Regions from separate parts of the Neisseria musculi genome, predicted to be linked through region 2. Evidence: predicted binding sites of a transcription regulator. Region 2 holds the regulator's gene; the other holds the start of a gene.
What was found. Region 2 encodes FNR, which switches genes on or off when oxygen is low (the NO sensors DNR and NnrR bind a similar motif). Its sites were predicted from a motif close to TTGATNNNNATCAA; they were not measured.
Positions count from the first base shown of each region.

Region 1: a site for FNR is predicted at 2,440-2,453, ahead of ccoN (cytochrome-c oxidase, cbb3-type subunit I). Genes of this name have one in related genera too.

Region 1 covers NZ_CP060414.2:2,749,331-2,761,455, forward strand. Annotated here, with positions in the region: gene H7A79_RS14155 (TIGR01244 family sulfur transferase) at 1-407, opposite strand, end outside; gene H7A79_RS14160 (M61 family metallopeptidase) at 652-2,394, opposite strand; gene ccoN (cytochrome-c oxidase, cbb3-type subunit I) at 2,717-4,153, shown strand; gene ccoO (cytochrome-c oxidase, cbb3-type subunit II) at 4,180-4,791, shown strand; gene H7A79_RS14175 (cbb3-type cytochrome oxidase subunit 3) at 4,796-4,963, shown strand; gene ccoP (cytochrome-c oxidase, cbb3-type subunit III) at 4,994-6,388, shown strand; gene H7A79_RS14185 (hypothetical protein) at 7,094-7,417, shown strand; gene H7A79_RS14190 (right-handed parallel beta-helix repeat-containing protein) at 7,661-10,714, opposite strand; gene pheS (phenylalanine--tRNA ligase subunit alpha) at 11,369-12,125, shown strand, end outside.
Region 2 covers NZ_CP060414.2:2,485,145-2,497,269, reverse strand. Annotated here, with positions in the region: gene H7A79_RS12890 (OmpA family protein) at 1-619, opposite strand, end outside; gene H7A79_RS12885 (CysB family HTH-type transcriptional regulator) at 1,076-2,026, shown strand; gene fnr (fumarate/nitrate reduction transcriptional regulator Fnr) at 2,134-2,868, opposite strand; gene hemN (oxygen-independent coproporphyrinogen III oxidase) at 3,032-4,438, shown strand; gene H7A79_RS12870 (ArnT family glycosyltransferase) at 5,004-6,674, shown strand; gene H7A79_RS12865 (ABC transporter ATP-binding protein) at 7,445-8,140, opposite strand; partial or broken gene H7A79_RS12860 (iron chelate uptake ABC transporter family permease subunit) at 8,254-8,691, opposite strand; gene H7A79_RS12855 (ChuX/HutX family heme-like substrate-binding protein) at 8,873-9,211, opposite strand; gene H7A79_RS12850 (ChuX/HutX family heme-like substrate-binding protein) at 9,221-9,910, opposite strand; gene H7A79_RS12845 (TonB-dependent hemoglobin/transferrin/lactoferrin family receptor) at 9,981-12,125, opposite strand, start outside.

The sequences.
Region 1 (12,125 bases), 260 kb from region 2:
CGCGGCTCGAAACTGCTCAAGTCCACGCCTGCCTGTTTGACTGCCGCCACGGCTTGTGCCGCCGGCAAACCGTTCTGTACCTGATGGTAAGCCCACAGCAGGGCGCTGCGTGTGCCTGTGCGGCAATAGGCCAAAACCGGTTTTTCGGCTTGGCTTATCAGAGCTTGGAAGCGTGCGGCATCCTGCCCGTTGATTGCGGGTGCGGTTACGGGCTGGTGTGCCGTGTTGGTGATGCCGGCATCGGCCAGCCATTGCCGCACCTGATTAAAATCGGGTTGGTTGTCGGCTTCGCCATCAGGGCGGTTGCAGATCACGCTGCGTATGCCCAAAGCTGCCGCATCGGCCGCATCGGCTTGGGTGAGCTGCGGGGCAATATACAGCCCTTCGGCAAGTTTGCGGATATTCATCGGTTGCTCCTTTTTGAATCTGTTTGATTTTCAGACGGCCGAATGTTTGGATATGGTAAACCGGCTTGATTTCCGTTACGGCGTTGTGCGGCCGGCTTAACCGGCAAACCGCCAATCGGAGGCGCAGCCGGTTGCGCAGGATCTGCATTGCCTGCGGTTTGCTGCTCTGCGCCGAAAATGAAGCGGATTCACTGTAAATAAAATGCGTTGCGGCCGTCTGAAAAACCGTTGGCCACTGCCTGCGCTACACGCCCAGCCACTGCTTTAGCAGATAACGGTCGGTTATTTCCAATACGGCGGTATCGGCCTCCGCCGCCTGTACGGTCAAATCGGTTTCGTGCAGCACGCCGTGGCGGAAGTAGTGGATGTGCAGGGTTTCGCCTATTTCAAACTGCGGCCACTGCTGCTCAAAAGCAGTGCAGGCAAAGCCGTTGACGGCGATGATTGTGTCTTTCGGGCAGAGTGCGGCCTGCTCGGCGCTGCCGCCGTTGAACACATGGGTTAGGGTGATGCTGTGGGCGTTTTGTTTGAAGCGCGCGCCCAAATCGCCGGCGGGAAGAGTGGTTTCTGTGCCGTCCGTCCTGCCGCCGTTGCACGGCGCGGCCTGCCATTGCAGCTTTACGCCCGCAGTTTCCAGGCTGTTTTGCAGGGGCAGATTGTCGGTGGAATATAAAGCCGTCTGAAAAAAACTGCTTAAGTCCAAGCCGGTTATCTCTTGGCAATATACCTGCCATTGCCGCTCTTTGATGCCTTTGCCGTTTTCGCACCAATTGCGGTAGAGCGTCTGCATCACCGTGTCCAAACTGTGTTTGCCTGCGCTTTTGCTGCGGATCTGCAAATCCAGACATAAAGCCGCCAGCGCACCTTTCTGGTAGTAGCTGACGATGGCGTTGGGGCTGTTTTCGTTTGGTTTGTAAAATTTGTTCCACGCGGTAAAACTCGATTGCGCCAACGTTTGTTTCAGACGGCCTTTACCTTGCTGCACGCGGGTGATGGTTTGCGCCAGCAGCTTTAAATAAGCTTCCGGTGCAATCACGCCGCTGCGCACGAGAAATAAATCATCGTAATAAGACGTGATGCCCTCAAACGCCCAGAGCTGTTCGGTGTAGCTTTCGCTGTCCAAACGGTAGGGCAGGAATGCGGCGGGCTTGATGGATTTGACGTTCCAGGCGTGGAAATACTCATGGCTGAACAGCCCCAACAGTTGGATATAGGCATCGTTGGGCTCAATCATGTTGCGGGCGGGCAGGCTGTTGCGGCCGGCCAACAACGCCGTGCTGCTGATGTGTTCCAGACCGCCGTAAATATCATCGCCCACATGCAGGAGAAACAGGTATTCCTGAAACGGGGCGGGGGAGGGGAACATATTCTGCTGGGCGGTGCAGATTCTCTGTATGTCTTCAAGCAGACGCGGGCGGTCGAAGTCGCGGTAGCGGCCGCTCAGCACGATGCGGTGCGGAATCGAGCCGGCTTCAAAATGCAGTGTTTCAAATGTGCCCAGCTCAAAGGGGTGGTCGATCAATGCGGCATAAGAGGCCGTCTGAAAAATATGTTTGCCTGCGCCAGGCATGGATGTGGCAATCTGCCAGCCTTCGGGAAGCCCTTCGAAAGCGATTTGGTGCGGTTGGTTTTCGAGGCCGACAATATTGAGCAGTAGGCAGGCACCATCGAAAAAACCGCGTTCGGTGCTTAAAAACGAACCGCGCACGGATAAATCAAACGCATAAACAGTGTAGTGGATTTGCCACTCTTTCCCCCTGCATTCGGCAGTCCATTCGTTTTTGGATATCTGCTCAAGCACGGCAGGCCGCCCGTCCGACAAAGCATCGATGCTGATAATGTGGCGCGAAAAGTCGCGAATCAGATAACTGCCCGGCACCCAGTTGGGCAGCTTGATTTGTAAGGGTTTGTTATCCTTTCGGTAAAAACTCAGGCAAATCCGCCACAAATGGGCGGCAGGAACGGGGACAATGGTGTAGCGGAGAATGGAGTGGTTTGGCACGGTTGCAGCCTGTGTAATGGTTCAACAAACTTGATTTACATCAAGAAACTTTATGTAGCTAACCTATAATCTAATAAAATCAGGCTGAAAGCAAGCCGGTATGCCTGATGGAGGTTGGATATTCGAACCGATTCGGCTTGGTAGCAGACAGGTTTTGATTTAAAATGCAAAGCTTGAAAAGCCGCAAGCTGCCCGGGTTTACGCGGGAGCGGTGTTAAATTAAGAAAAATCGGGTATATCTTTGGCGTGTTTCAGCAAACCGGAGCAAACCGATAAATGTAAATTGCCATGTTTAATGGAGACCCTTATGGAAACGCAAACATATAACTACAAGGTGGTGCGCCAGTTTGCCGTCATGACTGTAGTTTGGGGTATCGTGGGCATGCTGGTGGGCGTGATTATCGCCGCCCAGCTGTTTCTGCCCGCCCTCAATCTTGCGGATGTCGGACCTTGGTTTCACTTCGGCCGTCTGCGTCCGCTGCACACCAATGCGGTGATTTTCGCTTTCGGCGGCTGCGGCCTGTTCGCCACGTCCTATTATGTGGTACAGCGCACCTGCAATGTGCGTTTGTTTGGCGGCAAATGGCTGCCTGCCTTTACTTTTTGGGGATGGCAGTTGGTTATCGTTTTAGCCGCCATCACCTTGCCGCTGGGCTACACCCAGGGTAAGGAATATGCCGAATTGGAATGGCCGATCGATATTCTGATTGCGTTGGTATGGGTTGCCTATGCGGTTGTCTTCTTCGGCACTATTGCTACCCGGAAAATCAAACACATTTATGTGGCCAACTGGTTCTACGGTGCATTTATTTTGGCAGTGGCACTGCTGCATATCGTTAATAGCTTGGCTATTCCTGCCGGAGCCATGAAATCTTACCCGGTTTATTCGGGTGCCATTGATGCCATGGTTCAATGGTGGTACGGCCATAATGCCGTAGGTTTCTTTCTGACTGCCGCTTTTTTGGGCATGATGTATTACTTCGTACCCAAACAGGCCGGCCGCCCGGTTTACTCTTACCGTTTGTCTGTTGTGCACTTTTGGGCGTTGATTTTCACTTATATGTGGGCAGGCCCCCACCATCTGCACTATACCGCTTTGCCCGACTGGACTCAGTCGTTGGGTATGGTTTTGTCGCTGATTCTGTTTGCTCCATCATGGGGCGGTATGATTAACGGCATTATGACTCTGTCGGGTGCATGGCATAAACTGCGCACCGATCCGATTTTGAAATTCTTGGTGGTTTCCCTTTCTTTCTACGGGATGTCCACTTTTGAAGGTCCGATGATGTCGATTAAAACCGTCAACGCATTGAGCCACTATACCGACTGGACTGTGGGACACGTTCACTCGGGCGCTTTGGGTTGGGTCGGCTTTGTTACCATCGGTGCAATCTACTACCTGATTCCGCGCCTGTTCGGTAAAAGGGAAATGTATAGCATCAAGCTGATTGAAGCTCACTTTTGGATTGCAACCATCGGTGTTGTGCTATACATCGCCTCTATGTGGATTTCCGGTGTGATGCAGGGTCTGATGTGGGGAGCATTGAATGATGACGGCACTCTGACCTACTCTTTTGTAGAATCGGTAAAACGCAGCATGCCTTTCTATATGATTCGCTTTGCAGGCGGCCTGCTGTATCTGAGCGGGATGGTAATTATGGCCTACAACGTTTACCGCACCGTTATCGGGGGCAAACCTGTTGATGCCGAAATTCCTGCCGTTTCTCAAGCGCAACATCACTAACGATAAAAGAAAGACAGGCTACCAAAATGAAATTACAACAATTAGTCGAAGAAAAAGTCGGCATGTTGATTGTTTGTACCTTTGTGGTGATCAGCATCGGCCTTTTGATTGAGATTGTGCCGCTGTTCTTTACCAAATCGGTAACAGAGCCGATTAAAGGCGTTAAACCTTACTCTGCTTTGCAAGTGGCCGGACGTGATATTTATGTACGTGAAGGTTGCTACAACTGCCACTCCCAAATGATCCGCCCGTTCCGTGCGGAAACCGAACGTTACGGCCACTATTCAGTCGGTGGTGAGTCCGTTTACGACCATCCTTTCCAGTGGGGTTCCAAACGCACCGGCCCAGACTTGGCCCGGGTGGGTGGCCGTTATTCAGACGAATGGCACCGCCTTCACCTGCTGAACCCGCGTGATGTGGTGCCGGAATCCAATATGCCTGCTTTCCCGTGGTTGGCACGTAATAAAGTAGATGCCGAAGCAACCGTGCAACATATGAAAGCACTACGTGCAATCGGTACACCTTACAGCAATGAAGAAATCGCAAAAGCACCCGAAGAATTGGCCGACAAATCAGAATTGGATGCTGTGATTGCCTACCTGCAAGGTTTGGGTTTGGCACTGAAAAACGTAAGGTAACATCATGGATATCAACTGGGTGCGTTCACTCTTTACCGTATGGGTATTTATCAGTTTCATGTTGGTTTTGTATGTTGTGTTGAACAAACGCAACAAACGTAATTATGATGCTGCCGCCAACAGCATCATGGAAGATAACGATATACCTGATAACGAAAAAAACGATCGCTAACCCGGTTTCCCGTGACAAACGGAGCAAATAATGAACACAACTTCCCAATTTACCAGCAATTTCTGGAATATATACATTGCCGTTATCGTATTGCTCAGCTTCATCGGCTTGATTTGGCTTTTGCTTTCGCAAAACAAAGTTAAATCTCCACCTAAAGGTGAAGACGTGAAAACCATGGGGCATTCATGGGACGGTATTGAAGAATACAACAATCCTCTGCCCCGCTGGTGGTTTTGGCTTTATATCGCCACTTGGATTTTCGGCGCAGCCTATCTGTTTTTATATCCCGGTTTGGGTGACTACAAAGGATATTTGAATTGGAGCAGTGCCAACCAATACGAAAAAGAAGTTCAAAAAGCAGATGAACAATACGGCAAACTGTATGCTAAATTTGCCGATATGCCGATTGAGCAGGTAGCCAAAGACCCTCAGGCTCAACGCATCGGCAAGAACCTGTTTGATACCTACTGTATCCAATGCCACGGTTCCGATGCCAAAGGTTCTAAAGGCTTTCCCAATCTGACTGACCACGATTGGTTGTGGGGCGGTGAACCAGAAAAAATCCAGGAAACCATTCAAAAAGGCCGTATCGGCATCATGGCTGCTTGGGGGCCTGCTTTGGGTGAGGAGCGTGTAAAAGACGTTGCCAACTATGTAATGTCGCTGTCCAAAGGTAAGGATCAATACGATGAAGCCCGTGCCGAACGCGGCAAACTGCTGTTTAACGGCCCGCCTGCTAACTGCTTTACCTGCCACGGAGACAAAGGCCAAGGCATTCAGGGCTTAGGTCCGAATCTGACAGATGATGTTTGGTTGTGGGGCGGCACCCAAAAAGCTATTATTGAAACCATCACCAACGGCCGCCACAACCAAATGCCTGCTTGGGACAATTTCTTGGATAAAGACAAACTGCACATTATGACCGCTTATGTATGGGGTTTGTCCAATAAAGACGGTAAATCACCGACTAAACCTACTGAAGCTGTTTCTGCCAGTATGCCTGCGGGCACAACACCGGCTTCCGAATCGGCGGTTTCTGCTCCCCAAGCCGCCTCTGATTCTGCAGAGCTAGTTGTTGACAATGCCGATGTAACTTACGACACCCAAGCCGGCACACCCATCGGCACCTTCTACTTTGCTACCGGTAAAAGCGAAGTGGCCAACAACGCGGCCATTATCCTGACTGATCTGATTAGAGCCGGCAAAGACGGCAAAAAATTGGTTGTCAGCGGCTACACTGACAGCACCGGCAATGCGGCAGCCAATGAAAAACTGTCGAAAGCCCGTGCGCAGGCAGTAGAAGATTTCTTGAAAGCGCAAGGCATTGATGCCAAAAACATTGAATTGCGCAAACCGGAAAACACGACTGCTGCCCAAGGCAACAATGCATCCGGTCGCCGTGTAGAAGTGAAAGTCGAAGGTTAATTTATCCCTCCTTCACTCTTTCATTTCTGTATCGATAACAAGCCCTGATATTTTTGCATTGCTCCAAATCGGGCAGCTTAATCAAGCGGTTTCTAAGGACTGAATTCTGTACCGAACAGGACTCAGTCCTTTTTATTTGAGGCTTAACCCTATCGTGGTTGTAGTAATAGGTATGTTCATGTGATGCGGTTTCCAATCCGGCAATATAGTGAACCTACTTTATTTTGGTTATGGTGTCACTGTGCCTTGGCTCAAGGAGAACGATTTTCGGCTGTCGAGGGACAACAGAATGGTTCTTACTATTTGCATTGTCGGCAGGTTTGTTGCCTTGTTCTGAAAATAAGGTGGGTTGACGGTATAAAAATAGGCCGTCTGAAAAACGGGTATAGGACGGAAATACTGAAAATCCGTATAAAGAATCTTGCCCTATCGTGTTAGCCTGAAAACAGAAAGTTCCAGAAAATCAGCTACGAAGCTTGATTTAAGAATGTTGTCGATGATATCGGTATTGATCACAACGAATTTGAGCAATATTTCGAATGATCATTTGAAAATGTCAGCAGCGCCTTGAAAAATGGCATATCTACGGAAAACGCCACAGGCATCTGAAAGCCCGTAGGGAAGGTATACCTTCCTAAAGCAGCTGCATAGTCTCCGTTTAAAAACGCCCTATCATGCATTCGGATATAAATAAAAGGACGGCTCTTGCTTTTGCGGTTATGCGTTGAGAAACAGCGGGTAGGCACACACGGTAAAGCAGGAACCAAACCTGTGTGGTCGGTGTTGTTTGATTGCCGTGTCAGCCACAGTATGTTTGACGGTCGGGTGAAACCAGTGCTGCTTGCCGGATTTTCTGAGAGAGGTATTATGATCGAAAATTCTATGGTGATAAGCCATACTGCCTTTTATAAAGGGGAAACTGCTATTTTGCTTGAAGCGGCAGGCTATCAGATTTTGCGCACAGCCCGGACTTCAACCCGGTTGGATACTGTTGGAATCGGATCAAGAATTTCGGGCGTTATGTATTGATGAGATGTTTGCTTAGAGAGTGAGGAAGTGTATGGAAATCAGTTGGTTGCGATATGGTGAATCCACTCAAACAGATGCAAGCCAGCGAGCTGCTGCCAGTAAAACCGTATAAGTTTTCCAACGTTTAGTCATGGTAACGTGGTTCAGCTAATTTTTACTGTTTGCAGTTTGCCGGCTTGCTTTTGTTAAATTTAACCGGTTATAAAAAATCCCGGTTCGGGTTGTCGGTTTGAAAGTGTTTGTTTATATGATATGGGCAGAAACTTCGTTTTGCCATTGTTCTTCGTTGATATCCAGCGACCTCGTGTATTCGGCAACCGTTGCGCCTATGGTTCCCGCTGTGCTGCTTCCGGCACCCAATACGTTAGACAAATCCAAATCGTTAACGGCAAGCAAATCATTCAAGGCAGGCAGGCCGTCTGAAAGCTGGCCGGAAAGTTTTGCCGTGTTTTCTGAGACCGTTGCTGTTTGGGCGGCTGCAATCCGGGGGTAGGCTGTTTCGTGTGTGTCGTTGCCTGATATGGTGTTGCTGCCGATACCCAAATCCAAAACATAGGCAGTTTTGGCAGCTTCAACGGTTCCAGGTGCAGGCTCGGAAGCCGGCGGAGTAACGGTATGGTGTACTTCGGCCAGCTCTTTGCCGTTGTGGGTGTTGTTGTCGGCATAAACATCAACGGTAGCATTGCGCTCTATCCAGCTGCGGTAGAGATTACCGGTTAAGTCGGTAGTAATGTTGTTGCCGCTGACAATCAGCTCGGGGGCTTCGCTGTCGGTTCGGCCAAGCAGGCTGACTACAGGTTTGTCCATGGTGCCGCGTATTTCGAAGGTGTTGTCGGTAACGCGGTAGGTTTCGGCGTTGCCCACCATCTGTACGCCTTCAATGGTGCCGTCTGAATGTTCGCGTATGGTGATATTGTTGCCCGAAAAGGTTACTTCGCCGCGCAGCTTTCCGTTGTTGCTTTCTTCGTTGATAAACACAGGCAGGGTGCCCCGGCCGATGCTGCCGATATCGATAGTGTTGTCGGTAACATTGATGGTGCCCGAACCTTGGCCTGCGGTATCGAGAATTTTGCTTTTGGTGTTGTTGATCACGGCAATGGCGTATTTAACGGAGGCACCTTCTATGGTGTTGCCGGCAATATCCAAGGTGTAATGCATATTCGGTTCGTGGTTGCGGAACTCTATGCCGTAGGTTTGGATGGCATTGCGGTAAACATCCAGATTTTTAATGGTGTTGCGGCTGATTTCAAAATGGCCGGCCTCCCCGCTGTGCAAGTCGCGGAACATGGTGTTGGTTTGCAGCTGGATGCCGGAATAGCCGAAATAACGCAAACCGGGATTGTCGTCTTGTGCCAGGCGGAACTCAGGGTCGGCAATCACAGTGTTGTTGTGCACTTTCACGGTGTCCATCGTGAATTGGCGGTTATACACGCCGATACCGTAGAGACGGTCGCCGATAGAAACATTGTTTTCAATCACAATATTGTCGCCATCGTGCACATCCAGCCCTTTACGGTAGTTGTGGTCGGTGGTGTTGTTGCGGAACGTGATGCCGTAATTGTAGCTGCCGGCCATGCTGGCGATGCCGTAGCCTGTTCCGCCGTCTTTTTCATGCCCGTTCCATGACATCACGTTGTTGTCGGCAATAAAATTTTTCTGATAGGCCAGCAGCACGCCGGCCACACGGTTGTGGTGCAGGTTGCTGTCAATGATGCGGTTGTTTTCCCCCAAGGGCAGGTTTTCATAGGTTTCATCCACTTCGCCGCGAATCAGGCGCGCTTTATAAGTGCGGCCTTGGCTGCCTTGCGGGTCGGGCTGCAGGGTGTGGGTAGAAGTGAAAAATACCCCCGCACGGTTGGCACCCGACACTTCTACTTTGCTGATTAAGGTGTTGTCGGCATCATTGACCACAATACCGTTGACTTTGCCGAAATAGCTTTGGCCGGAGCGGTAAAAATCGGGATGGGTGTATTTCACCGACAAATCAGCAATGGTTTTGTTGCTTTGGCCATCGATTAAAATGCCGGCAAATGCGCGGACATCATCTTCATTGGTATCGGAATTAAATACACCGGTTTGCGCTTTATCGAAAGAAATTGTGGTGTTACCCATGCCGTTGCCGAATAGGGCGGTTACACCGGAATTGGCTTTGTTTAACACCATCTGGTTGGAAATATACAGATTGCCGCTCAAATACACAGCGGCATTTTCTTTGTGCGCGGCAGCCAGGGCAGCATTAATGGCAGGCAGGCTGTCGCTGCGACCGCTCGGGTCGGTGCCGAATTCGGCTGCATCAATATATTTGCCGTATTTCGGGTGTTGGTAAACGTGGTAATCATGCCCCCCGCCCGTTTGGCCGTCTGAAATTACCGGCTTAACAGTTTCAGACGGCTTAACAGTTTCAGACGGCTTAACAGTTTCAGACGGCTTAACAGTTTCAGACGGCTTAACAGTTTCAGACGGCTTAGCAGTTTCAGACGGCTTAACAGTTTCAGACGGCTTAACAGTTTCAGACGGCTTAACAGTTTCAGACGGCTTAACAGTTTCAGACGGCTTAACAGTTTCAGACGGCTTAACAGTTTCAGACGGCTTAACAGTTTCAGACGGCTTAACAGTTTCAGACGGCTTAACAGTTTCAGACGGCTTAGCAGTTTCAGACGGCCTGGCAGCCAGGGGGGTGGTATTTGTGGATGGGTTGGGTGTTGCAGACACAATTGTTTTACCCTGCGCGGCAGTATGGGCGGACGAAGCAGGATTGTTCAGTATGGCATGGCCGGCCGCTATAGGTTGGGGAGCGGGAATGGTTGCAGCAGGTGGGGACTCGGAGCTTCCTCCTCCGCCGCCTCCGCCCCCCGCTAATGCGCCAAGCAGGCCTGCGCCGGCCAGGCTGCTCAAGGCAATGGCCATTTTGTTGGTAGTGCCGGCAGTTTGATGTACGGTTACTTGTTCGGCAGTGATCGGGGAAGAAATTTCGCCATAGTAGGGTGAAAGCACGCCGTCTGCCTGCAACCCCGGCATTTTATTGCCGGCGTGGTTGTAGTAGTTTTCAATAATGATATCGGGCTGCGATTTGCCGGAGGCTTTGTCGTGGATATAAAGATGATCGCCAACGCGGTTGAAAGCCAAGCCTTCAGGGGCCAACCCGGTGGCGGCATCGGTGAATCGATAGTCGGTGTGGTCGGCAGCGGGTATGGTTAAGGCTTGACCTGACCCCGGTTCGATGTTGAAGCGGGTGTTTTGCTCGGCAACAGCAGAGCCTCCCGACCGAGTAACGGTAAGAATAATTTGATTTGACATTTTGTGGTTCCGTAATGTTGTTGCTAAATTTTTATCAGGCATCAGGCAAATTTGCGTTCCTCAATTGGAAAAGTATGCACTGCGCCATTGTTTTAAAAATTGTAAATATATGTTTTATTTATTTATTATGAATATAAATAATAAAATTTTTACTCTATTTTATATTTTAATATATTAAATATCTTATTGTTTTGAATATATAAATATATTCAATATGGTTGCTTTGTCATAAATTAATGATATTTAATTAATTTACAAAACGAAACAAAATTTATCACTGATGCAAAAGTCATGCAAATAAATAGTTGCTTTTTGCATAGTATTTGTAAAATATGCAACAGTAACTTTTGTAATTTGTTGTAGGGTGTTGAAGCCGAGGCAGGCGGGGCGGTACAAAAAAAGCCGTCTGAAAAAAATGTGCTGAAGATTCGAGATGAGACGGGAAAAGCAGATAAAGCGATTGTTAGCCCGCTGTTTTTTCGGCGCAATTTACGCTACAATTGCCCACTTTTCGGATTGCGGCGAAAATTCTTGCAGGCGGGGGCAGAGGGCCTTTGCGGGAGTCGGCGGCAATCTGGCAATCTTCCGATGCCCCCATATCTGCGGCACGCAGGCAGCCCGGGCGGTATTTGCAGAAATCACACGAATCGAACTATGAAAAATGTAAACCTTATTGTCAATCAAGGGATTGGTGAAATTGAGGCGGCAGCCGATTTTCAGACATTGGAAACGGTTAAGGCGCGCTACATGGGGAAGGCGGGGGAATTGAATGCACTGCTCAAGCAGCTCGGCAGTCTGCCGCCCGAAGAAAAGAAAACTGTTGGCGCGCACATCAACGAATGCAAAAACCGTTTTCAGACGGCCTATAACGACAAGAGAGAAGCTTTAAATGCTGCCAAGCTGCAAGAGAGGCTGGCCGCCGAAGCACTTGATGTTACTTTGCCCGGCCGCGGTCAACACAGCGGTGGTCTGCACCCTGTAACCCTGACTCTGCAGCGCGTGGTCGAACTCTTTCACGGCATGGGTTTCGATGTGGCAGACGGCCCCGAAATCGAAGACGATTTCCACAACTTTCAAGCGCTCAATATCCCGCAAAACCACCCGGCCCGAGCCATGCAGGATACCTTTTACGTGGAAAACGGCGATGTGCTGCGCACCCACACCTCACCGATTCAGATCCGCTATATGCTGGATAAAAAGAATCCGCCTATCCGCATCATCGCCCCCGGCCGCGTGTACCGCGTTGATTCCGATGCCACCCACTCGCCGATGTTCCACCAGGCCGAAGGGTTGTGGGTGGAAGAAGGCGTAACGATGGCCGACTTAAAAGCCGTGTTCACTGACTTTATCCGCCGCTTTTTCGAGCGCAGCGATTTGCAGGTGCGCTTCCGTCCCTCGTTTTTTCCGTTCA
Region 2 (12,125 bases):
TAACATCTACACGGCGGTCAGGCTCGATACATGCAATCAGAGCAGTACGTTTTTTGGCTTTGGAAACTTTTTTACCTAAGTTGGCAACTTCGGCTTCGCAAGAAGCAGTCATGCGTGCTTGGGACTCGCCCAAACCAACGGCGGAAATCTTATTGGAAGCAACGCCTTGACCTACCAAGTAGTTGGCAACTACGTTAGCACGGCGCTCAGACAGGGCTTGGTTGTATTGCTCGGAACCCATAAAATCTGTGTGGCCCTCAACACGCACGGCTTCTACATTGGTGTTGCTCAAACGCTGGGCCAAAGCGTTCAGGGTTTCGGTAGCTTCGGGACGCAGATTGTCTTTATCGAAGCCGAACAGGGTGTTGGCAGACAGAGAAACGGTTTCATCGGCGTATTGGGGGGCGGTAGCTACCGGAGTAGCATCGCCACACTCGATGCGGCCTTGGGTTTCTTTATCGAAATAGGTATTTTTCCAGCACTCGCCATAGTTGTTGCGGACGATGGTTTGTTCGCGGTCAACGGTATAACCGTGTTTGGTATGCGCCTCACTGGCCATTGCGGTACCTGAAGCAACCAAGGCAACAAACAAGGTGCTTAATTTCAGCTGTTTGGTCATTTTATTCCCTCATCAAAGATTGTTATACAACGGGCGCAGAGCGTAGCCGCTGCAAATCACCAATATACAGGCCACTGTTGTAAACGGCGGCAAATCGGATATATCAGTTTGCACTATAAAGAAACGGAGGGCAAACTGTCAATACACAACTGCCCGCGCACAACGGCAAAGACCCGCTTCCCATTTCTAAATCATGCCGAAAAATCAAGCCCGTGTCATTCATTGGCAAGCAAAACAACATTTATACGCCAATCCCGTTGCACATAAACAACAATCAGCACCACTCTGCACTCATGACTGTTCAATATCAATAAAAGATTGTTTATTAAAAAACAAAAACTTTAAGCCCTTCAGTGGGGCAACCGGGCAGATTTTGCCAAAATGTGCTAAATTGGCAGCCCTTTGTCGTACAGAATCCACAAGCTCCGCCGCTTGGTTTTTCTTGGCTTTTTTAAGATGAAATTACAGCAATTACGCTACGCACTCGAAGTTTACCGCCACAATCTGAATGTGTCTGAAGCTGCCGAGGCTCTGTTTACATCGCAACCCGGCATTTCCAAGCAAATCAGACTGCTGGAAGAAGAATTGGGAATACAGATTTTTATCCGCAGCGGTAAGCGCGTAGTTTCGGTTTCCCAGCCCGGCAAAGTGGTTTTGGAACTGTCCGAGCGGATTTTGCACGATGTGCAGAATATTAAAAATATCGGCAGTGAGTTTACCGGACACGACAGCGGCCCGCTGACCATCGCCACCACCCACACGCAGGCACGCTATGCGTTGCCTGCCATTGTGGCTGAATTTGTGCAGCGTTACCCCAAAGTGCGCCTGACCATCAAGCAGGGCAGCCCTGATACACTTGCCCAAATGGTGCTAAGCGGCAACGCCGACTTTGCCATTGCCACCGAAACATCGGAGGAAAGCGGCGAATTGAGAAAACTGTCCTGCGAAACATGGACATATGCGGCAATCGTACCGGACGGCCACCCGCTCTTGGACTGCCGCCATCCGCTGACAATTGAAGATTTGGCAGCTTTTCCGCTGGTAACTTATGAATTTGCCCTTAACCACAACAACAATATCGCCCGTGCATTCCAAAAGGCCCGGCTGGATTTGCCCGCTGTGGCTTTATCTTCGGCCGATACAGATGTGTTGAAAACCTATGTACGGCTGGGCTTGGGCGTAGGCTTAATGGCAAAAATGGCTTATGACGGTAAAACAGACGGGGATTTGCACCTAATCGATGCATCGCACTTGTTCGAGCCTTCCCACACCTACATCGCGCTGCGGCCTGATACTTATCTGCGCGGCTATACCTATGAATTCATTAATTTGTTCTCCCCCAAACTAACCCGTATGCAGATAGATAAAATATTATACGCGCCGATTGAAGAAGATTTTTCCATCTGAATCTTGATTGAACATATTGACTTGATTGAACATATTGAAAGGCAAAGGCCGTCTGAAACAGCATTTTTCAGACGGCCTGCTTTCTGTTAATGGTTGATTTCAAATGCCTATACGGCATGCTCGCAACCGGAAACCATTTTCTTCAGCACTTGCGGCTGTAAGATTTTAATGTGTTTGTGTTCGACCAAAATCAGCCCTTCGTGATGAAATTTCGACAGGGTGCGGCTGACGGTTTCCAGCTTCAGCCCCAAATAACTGCCGATTTCTTCGCGCGACATCCGCAAAATGAAGTCATTGGCAGCAAAACCGCGGGCATACAGACGACCGGAGAGATTGAGCAAAAAAGCCGCCAACCGCTCTTCGGCGCGCATATTTCCCAACAGCAGCATCACCCCCTGGTCACGCACGATTTCCCGGCTCATCAAGCGGAAAAAATGGTTTTGAAGGCTGGGAATATTCTGCCCCAATTCTTCCATATGCAGAAACGGAAGCTCGCACACCTCGCTGTCTTCCAACGCCACGGCATCGCAACTGTGGGTCTGCGTACAGATGCCGTCCATGCCGATCAGCTCGCCCGACATAAAAAAACCGGTTACCTGGTCGCGCCCGTCCTGACTGGCGATAGTGGTTTTGAAAAAGCCTGTACGAATGGCAAACAAAGAAGCAAAAGGCTCGCCTGCGCGAAAGAGATATTCGCCTTTTTTCAAACGGCGGCTTTGGCGGATAACGGTATCCAACTGGGCAAATTCGGTCGGCATCAACCCAACAGGCAGGCACAGTTCGCGCAAGGAACATGTTGAACACAGCGTTTTCATCTGATGCTGGGCAGTGTGTGCAGGCATGGCAGGCACCTTTTCTTCTAAGCAACTTCCATTTATCATTTATATAGTAGAGCCGCGACTTAAGGACTATTGACTCCGGTCAAGGCTTGTTTATGATAGTGCGGATATTCTATCAAACTACCTTTGATTTGCCTATCTACCCCCGAATCAAGAAAACCATTTAATGAAAATTATAAATATACATAACCACACCGAAACCGAATTCGACCGCAGGCTGATTGCCTCGCTGCCTTCCAGCGGCCCCCGCTACACTTCCTATCCAACTGCCGACCGCTTTCACGGCAGCTTTAGCGAAACCGATTATATAAAATCGCTTGAGGCGCGAAACGCAGGGGCCTTAAACAAGCCCTTGTCGCTTTATATCCACATTCCTTTCTGCAACACCATCTGCTATTACTGCGGCTGCAACAAAATCATCACGAAAGACAAATCCCGCGCCGATGCCTATATCGAATATCTCGAAAAAGAGATGGCGCTGCTCGCCCCGCATCTGAACGGCCGCCACCAGCTGGCCCAACTGCACTTCGGCGGAGGCACGCCCACGTTTTTGAGCGACGGCCAGTTGGAGCGCGTTTTTGCGATGATACGGCGTTATTTCGACTTGGTTCCCGGCGGGGAATATTCGATAGAAATCGACCCGCGCAAAGTCAGCCGTGAAACCGTACTGCATTTGGGCCGCTTGGGCTTCAACCGCATGAGTGTGGGCATTCAGGATTTCGACCCTAAAGTGCAACAAGCGGTCAACCGCGTGCAAACCGTTGAAGAAACACGCGAAGTGGTCGATGCTGCACGCGAAGCGGGCTTCAAATCAGTAAGCGTGGATTTGATTTACGGCCTGCCGCACCAGTCTATCGAAAGCATCAAGCCCACTCTCGAAACCGTGCTTTCGCTCGACCCCGACCGCCTGGCGCTCTACCACTATGCCCATCTGCCGCATATTTTCAAGCCGCAGCGCCGCATCGACACCGAAGCCGTGCCCGGCAGCGAAGAAAAACTCGATATTCTGCAATACGCCGTACAAACACTCACCGCACGCGGTTATGTGTTTATCGGCATGGATCATTTCGCCAAGCCCGGCGACGAGCTTTCACGCGCCTTGAAAGAAGGCCGTCTGCAACGCAATTTCCAGGGTTATTCCACTTATGCCGACTGCGATCTGATTGCCCTGGGTGTATCCTCTATCGGCAAAACCGCCAACACTTATGTGCAGAACGAGCGCGATATCGATGCTTACTATGCCGCCATCGATGCCGGCCGCCTGCCCGTGATGCGCGGCTACCGCCTCAACCAGGACGACTTATTGCGGCGCAACATCATTCAAGATCTGATGTGCCGTTTCACCTTAGATTTCCGAGTGTATGAACATATGTTCGGCATCTCGTTTGCCCATTATTTCCAAACCGAGCTGGCAGATTTGCGGCAGTTGGCCGAACTCGGCCTGCTGGCAGTCAAACCGCACGGCCTGCAGATTACGCCCAAAGGACGGTTCTTAATCCGCAACATTGCCATGGTGTTCGACTACCACTTGCGCCATAAAGAAACCACGGCGCAATATTCCAAAACGGTTTAGCAGCGTGTCGCAGGCAAAGTTGAACCGAGGTGGGTTTGCCAATAAAGCCGGGGCCGTCTGAAACCCGTGTTTGCCCGCTCCCTGTGTCCACTGCCGCATCGCGTGGCGCGGATATTGCCTGCACCTTGCCCAATAAGGTTTCAATGTGCGGTGCCGGCGCTGCATATTGTGCGGATACCGTTTTCCGGTTCTGCGCAATATCTCCCCCAATCCGATACAGACCGCTGTTTTTTTCAGACGGCCTAAGTTACAAGCCAATCCAATAAAATCAAGCACAACGCGATAAGCTGCAGGCTGCGCCGCAAAGCAAACCAACGCTGCCGTTATTTAAGCCGGCCGGCTTATTTTTGCAAAATTCCGGCCTTTCATAGCCCGCAAGCAGCACAAACTGCCGCTCCTGCCACCATGCCGTCATGGTGAACCCGCCCCCGTTTCCATTACGGTATTGCTGCACCCCGCGCCGGAAATGACAGGCACGACAAACCTTATCCCTGCAACGGCTCACTATCCCGTGCCGTTAATTATTTGCTACACTTAAACCGTTTCACTCTCCATCTGCCGCCCCATGCTGACCTACACCCCGCCCGAATCCCAACCTCCCGCCCCAACAGGTGAAAAACCCTGGCTGTTGCTGCTGCTGGCTTTTGCATGGCTGTGGCCGGGCATTTTTTCACGCAACCTGTGGAACCCCGCCGAACCCGCCGTGTTCACCGCCATAGAAGCCTTTTCAGACGGCGGCTCCGCATGGCTGCCCACCGTGCTCGGGCAGCCCTATTTCAACGTGTCGCCCGTGTATCTGTGGGTTGCCGCATGGTTTGAGCAGCTGCTCTCACCCTGGGCGGCCGATGCCTATTCCGCCGCCCGTTTCGCCAGCGTATTGTTCACCGCACTCGGCCTGTTTTGCTGCGGCAGCGCGGGATTCCGTCTGCTCGGCCGCCATCAAGGGCGCAGCGTGGCGCTGATTTTAATCGGCTGCACCGGCCTGATTACCATGGCACACTTTCTCGGCAGCCAATCGGTGGTATTTGCCGCGCTCGCCATGTGTCTGTACGGATTCTCGCTGGCGCAGACACACGTGATTATGGCCGCACTGATGCTGGGCGGCGGCTGGGTGTTGCTGTCGGTGTCGGCCGGGCTGCTGCTGCCTGCCGCGCTGATGCTGGCCGCCGCCGCATTGGCAGCCCATCCCTGCTGGCAGTTCAAACGCTACTCTCTCACGCTGGTGGGCGCATTTGCCGTTGCCCTGCCGCTGCTGCCGGTTTACCCCTTCGCGCTGCTGAAAACCAACGAAGCCGCCTTCCACATCTGGCTGCACCACCACGCCTTCGGCGCATTCGGCGGCACACAAAGTTTTCAGACGGCCTTTTCGCTGCCCTATTACCTGAAAAACCTGCTGTGGTTTGCCTTTCCCGCCTGGCCGCTGGCCGCCTGGACAGCCTCCCGCACCCGCCTGCTGCAACAACGCTGGGGCGTACTCGCCGTATTTTGGCTCACCACAGCAACCCTGCTGCTCACACTCACCCCCCACCGCCACCCCGACCACCTGGTTTGGCTGCTGCCCCCTCTCGCCCTGCTCGGCGCAGCGCAGCTTGACGGCCTGCGGCGTGGCGCAGCAGCATTCATCAACTGGTTCGGCATCATGGCTTTCGGCCTGTTTGCCGTATTTTTATGGCTGGGCTTCTTCGCCATGAACTACGGCTGGCCGGCCAAACTGGCCGAACGCTCCCATTATTTCAGCCCCCACTACATTCCCGACATCGACACCATACCCATGCTGGTAGCCGTATCGTTCACACCCGTGTGGCTGTGGGCGATTACCCGCAAACACATCCGAGGGCGGCAGGCCGTTACCAACTGGGCGGCCGGAGTAACGCTGGTGTGGGCGTTAATGATGACCCTGTTTCTACCCTGGCTCGATGCCGCCAAAAGCCACGCCCCCGTGGTTCGGCAGATGGAAGCCGCCCTGCCCGCCGCAGTGAAAACCGCCCTCGCAGAAGGCACAAGCTGCGTGGGCATAGATGCCGGAGCCGCCACCGCCCGCATCGTATGGCAGCAATACGGCACCCTTCAACTGCGCGTAAACGATACTTCATGCGCCTACCGGCTGGTGCAGCAGCCCAAAGGCAGCCCCGCCCCCGAAGGCTGGCATCTGCTGTGGGAGGGCGCACGCCCGCGCAACAAAACAGAAGGCTTCGCATTGCTGAAAAAGGCCGCAGCCGTTGCCAAAACACCTTAAGGCCGCCTGAAAAGCACCAATGCCGCCATTCCCGCGCAGGCGGGAATACAGATGAAAATATTGAAGTATCGATTAAACCCATGCCCGAATACCAAACGTTTGGCCGCCCAAACTGCGCAGAAACAAAATCTTCAAACAGTTCCAACAGCCTTCATTTCAAACTGCCTTGCAAAAAATTTTTGCCCAAACCCCGAGAGTAGAAAAATCCGGTGCTTATTTACACTTTTCGCTTTTTGCCCGAAAAGCCGTTTGGGAATGTTTGAGTTGCCAAAAGTGCCGAAAGAGCAAAACCGCAAAACTCCCAAACACACAAAAAATCACCAACCCATTGTTTCAACATAAAAGTGCAACACCCCACCCCTTCCCGACACCCAAAGATTTGCTAAGAAACAAAATGTAAAAACGCCCCCCTTTCACAGGGGGGCAATAAGGCCGTCTGAAACGGTTTAACATGGCTTCAAACGGCTTTAGAATATGATTGCTTAATTTGAGCCGGTTGTGGATACTCGGGCAGTGAAACCCAATTTCCAAAAGGAAAGCGGTTTCTGCGGTGCTGAAATGGTTTTGCAGGCCGCAGGCGGCGGCAGGGCCGGTTCTATGCCTTCCTTTGCCACCGGCGGTCTACACCGACCGGTGCTGAAAAAATAAAGCGGGCTCGCGATAGCGGCGCCGTCTGAATGTTTCAGACGGCCTTGGGTTTGGCCGGTTTTCCCGTTTGCTCAACTGCTGAAATAAACCTGCCCGCCGCCGCACATGCGCCGTATCGGCCATTAGTGCACTTCGGCGAGCAATTCCAGCCGCATCACGGCTTTGGGCGCGCCTGCGGCGATAACCCTGCCCTGGTTGAGCAATACAATATGCTGCGCGTATTGCGCGGCCAGGTTCAAATCGTGCAGCACCATCAGTACGCTGAAACGCTGCGTTTGGCGGTTGAGGTAGCGCATCAGGCTGTGTTGGTGGCGGATATCGAGGTGGTTGCACGGCTCGTCGAGCAGCAGCACGGGGGCGTTTTGCAGCAGGGCGCGCACAATGTTGGCGCGCTGTTGCTCGCCGCCGGAAAGATCATGGACGCGTTTGTGCGGCAAACCGGCCAAGTCGAACACTTCAAGCAGCTCTTGTGCCGCAGGCGGCAGCGGTGCGGCCGTCTGAAACAGCTTACCGCTGCTTTTCTGCCCCAATGTGATGTATTCGTGCACACTCAGCGGCATCCGGTAGCTGCCGTGCTGCCCCACCCAAGCCACCTTGCTCTGTTTCAGCTGCGGGGCGACGGCCTGCCCGAACAAAGTAATTTCTCCTTGCCCCGCCTGCCCGATTAAGGCTTTGAGCAGGGTGGATTTGCCCACGCCGTTGGGGCCGATTACGGCGGTGTGGCAGCCGTACGGAATATCCAAAGCCTCCACCCGCAGCAGGATTTTACTGCGGGCGGAAACGGTTAAATTGCGGATGGAAAAAGAGAGGTTGTCCATAATCGGTTGGATTGGGGAATAAAGAACGGTATGTGCTTTTTATTCCGTAATAAACAGCAGATACTCGGGTCAAGCCCGAGTATGACGGGTATTCTGAATCTTTTCAGACGGCCTCAGCTGCTGCGCACCGGCCGCAAAAACAGCCACATGAAAAACGGCCCGCCCAACAGCGCAATCACAATGCCCACCGGCAAATCCACCGGATAGGCAAGCCAACGGGCGGCACTGCCCACTGCCAACAAGAATACCGCGCCGAACCAGGCCGACAGCACAATCAGCCTGCTGCGCCGCCCGCCCGCCGTTTGTGCCAGCACATTGGGAATCATCATGCCGAGAAAGCCGATAATGCCGGAAAGCGACACTGCAGCCCCGGTGAGCAGCGCCGCACCGGCCACCGTTTGCAGGCGCACGCGCGGCACCGAAATGCCCATGCTCACAGCGGTGTCTTCGCCCAGCATCAGAATATCCAGCTTTCTGCCCGCCCCCAGCAGTAACAGCAAACCTGCCAGCATCGCCGCTACGGCATAAGCGGGCGGGGCAAAGCCTGCCTCTTTTCGGCCGCAACCCTGCCTGACACTGCGGTACCGCGGGGCTGTGGTATAAAAACGGCCTGCCGTTTGGTTTCAGACGGCCTGTTAGAAATGCAGTGTTCAGGCCGTCTGAAAAATCTGCGGACTCGGCGGCGGGACAACTCCGTTGTTTCACATGCAAACGGGAGCCGTGGCATGTCGCTCAGCCGGCAAGCAGCGCGCCGGTGAGGCTGTGCCAGGCGGCCGGCTCGGTTTCGCCCTCCTGCCGCCTGCCGAAGATCTGAATCACGGTTTTGCGGCGGTTGTCAAACCCTTCCAGGCAGATAACGAAGCCTTCGCGTATCGGGCGGCGCACCACCCAGGTTTCGGCGATTTCATCGTCTTTCAGGTGCAGGCTGAAGCCTTCTTCTTTTGCATCGAGAATATTCAGCCAGCCTCGGGCGCGCACGAGATTGTGCACCCGCCCGGTCTGAATCTGCACCACTCCCCGGTTGCCTGAAAAAATCATGATTTCCAAGCCCTGATCTCTGGCCTGCTCCAACACTTGCTGCTACGCGCCCTGCTCCAGCCGGCGCGTCAAACCGACGGGTGCGTGGCGGTAGGCAGCCCGGCGGTCGAGGCCGAAGGTTTCGAGTAGAGCGCCGAAATGGTGGATGTCTTTCAACTCGTTCCAGCGTTCCTGAAAAGCAGCGGTTTTTTCGGCAGGCAACGGCGCGGGTTCGACCGGCGGCGGCATGGCTGCGCTTTGGAATTCGGGTTTCCGGTTCTTGCCGAAAGCGGCCGATAACGCCTGCCATTGTGCTTCTCTGCCCTCTTCTTTTAAAAACACTTTCTGCACCGCCACGCCGAATTCATCGTAAAACTGCACCGAGCGCGCAACCTTGCCGTTTTCCCGGGCGGTAACGGCCAGCGCATGATGCCAGCGGGCGGTGAAAATGCGCAGGTCGATGCCGCCGATATTCAAAGCGATGCCCGAGGCGGGCGCAAAGCTCACGTTTTCATACACGCCTTGTTTTTCGTGCACGCACAGGCTGTTGCGCACCACACACTGCACCTGCCCCAAAGTGCGCAGTTCCAACACGATGTTGCGGATATTTTCTTTGCCGCCGAGATAAACGCTTTCGGGCGCATCGGCCATCAGCCTGCCCTCGCTCACGCCCAACTCGGCCGCGCCTTCGCGCGGAAAATAAAGCCCCTGTTTTGAAGCCTTGTTGGTTTGGTATTGCTGCCAGAGATTCATCACTGCTTCCTTTCATGTTTTCAGACGGCCTGACCCATACCGTGAAGGCCGTCTGAAAAACAGTTTTCCGTTAAAACTTCACCTGCGCTGTGGCAGCAATGTTGCGCCCGCTCATGCTGTACAGATCCATCACGCCGGAGTCGGCCATGCCGGCCACATCGGCGTGCTGCCAGTATTTTTTGTTGCCGAGGTTATACACGTTTACGCCCAATTCGATGTTTTTCGCGGGTTTGTACCATGCGCCGGCATCCCACACGCCGTAGCCCGGCGTTTTGAAATGGTTTTCGCTGCTCGCGCGTTTCTGCCTGGCCGCCCAGCGCAGCTTGGTGCCCGCGCCCCATTTTTCCTGCACATAATCCACACCGAGCACGCCGTTTGGCGGGTAGGCGGTATCGAGCGGCCTGCCGCTGCCTTCTCGGCCGCGCATCCAGGCGATGCTGCCGTTAAGATGCCATGCGCCGTCCAAACGGTGGGATGCGGCGGCTTCGATGCCGTAGGTTTTCACTTTATCGAAGTTTTCGAAGCGGAATATCTGCATGCCGTTTTCCATGCCGGCAAATTGCCGTGAGATAAAGTTGCGGTAGCGGTTGTAAAACGCGGTTACCTGCGCTTTGCTGTTGGTGCCTTTGTATTTCATGCCCAACTCAAAGCTGTTGGAACGCTCTGATTTCAGGTTGTTGTTGGGCACGATTTGGTAGCCGTGCTGAGTGTTGGAAAACGACATGGTGGCCGAATCGAAAGGCGGCGTGCGGAAACCCTGCGAATAGGTGGCAAAGCCGGTGAACGCGCCGCCCAGCGGCCAAATCAGGCGCAGGCTGGGAGTGAGTGCACTGTCGCTGAAATTCTGCGGCAGGCTCTCGGGGTTGCCGTTGAGATAGGCTTGATCGATTTGCGGCTTGAGTTTTTCGTATTCGTAGCGCAGTGCGGGAGTGAGCATCACGCCGCTATCGCCGAAGGCGATGCTGTCTTGCGCATAAATGCTGAAAGTGCGCCGTTTGCTGTCGGGAAAGGTTTTGTTGGGATAAAGGCTGCCTGCATAGGTTTTGCTGCGGCGGCCGTCTGAATAAACGGTGATGCTGTCGCGGCTGCGCCCGGTGTCGGCATGTTTGAATTCCGCGCCTGCCACTATGGTGTGTTTCAGACGGCCTGTATCCCATTCTGTTACTGCGCGGCTGTTGATGCCGCTGATGGTTTGTTCGAAGCCGTAGTCGGAATAGCGGGTGCCGCTGCCGGCGGCGCGGCCGTTACCCGCCGTTACGCTCACGTTTACCGCATCGTCCTGCGCTTTGAGCTGCTGGCGGTAGGCGGACAGTTCTGCCTCTTTCAGACGGCCGCCGCCGCTATAGCGGTAGCCCAGGCCGAAACGCCGGCGGCGGGCGGAATCATCGGCTTGGGCCTGTGTTTGCACGGTGGTTACTGCAACGGGGCCGCGCACCACGGTGCTGCTGCCCAGCGTGTTGAGCAGATCGGTTGTGTTTTTGCGGTAAAACTGCTCAAACACGGCTTCGATACGGTGGATTTCGTTGCCCGCGCTGCCTTTGGCCAGAATATTGTAGCCGTTGTTGTGTTGCGGATTGTTGCGGGTGCGGCTGCTGTCGTGCGTGTCGATGCTGCCTTTGTTTTTGATTTCATGCCCCTGTCTGCGGGTGAGCATCAGCAAACCCTCGGCGTGTTCCGTATAACCCGCCGCCGTGGCGGTGATGCCGTGGCTTCGGTCGCGGCTGCGGTAGCCGTATTTCAGGCCGAAGTGGGTGGGTTTGCCGGCATCGACAAAATCGGCGGGCGAATAGGTGGTCAGGTTGACCACTCCGCCCAGCGCATCGCTGCCGTAGAGCGCGGAATACGGCCCTTTCACAATATCGGCCTGCCTGAGCGTGTCGGACTCCACCAAATCGCGGCCGGAAATGGCACCGTTGCTGCCGCCGCCCGCATAAGATTCGGGCAGGCGCACGCCGTCTACCATCATCAGAATACGGTTGCCGTCTATGCCCCGTATATTTACACCGGCATTGCCCCTGCGGCTGTGGTCGGAAGGCACCCACACGCCCGGTTCGTATAAAAATATATCATCGAGATTGGCGGCGGCCGCCTGATTAAGCGTTTGGCGCGGCACCACTGCCACATTCGGCGCAGAGCGGTCGAGTTTTTGCGCGTTGCGGTCGGCGGTTACAGTGATGGTTTCCAGCTCGGCGGTTTCGGGGCGCAAGGTTTCGGC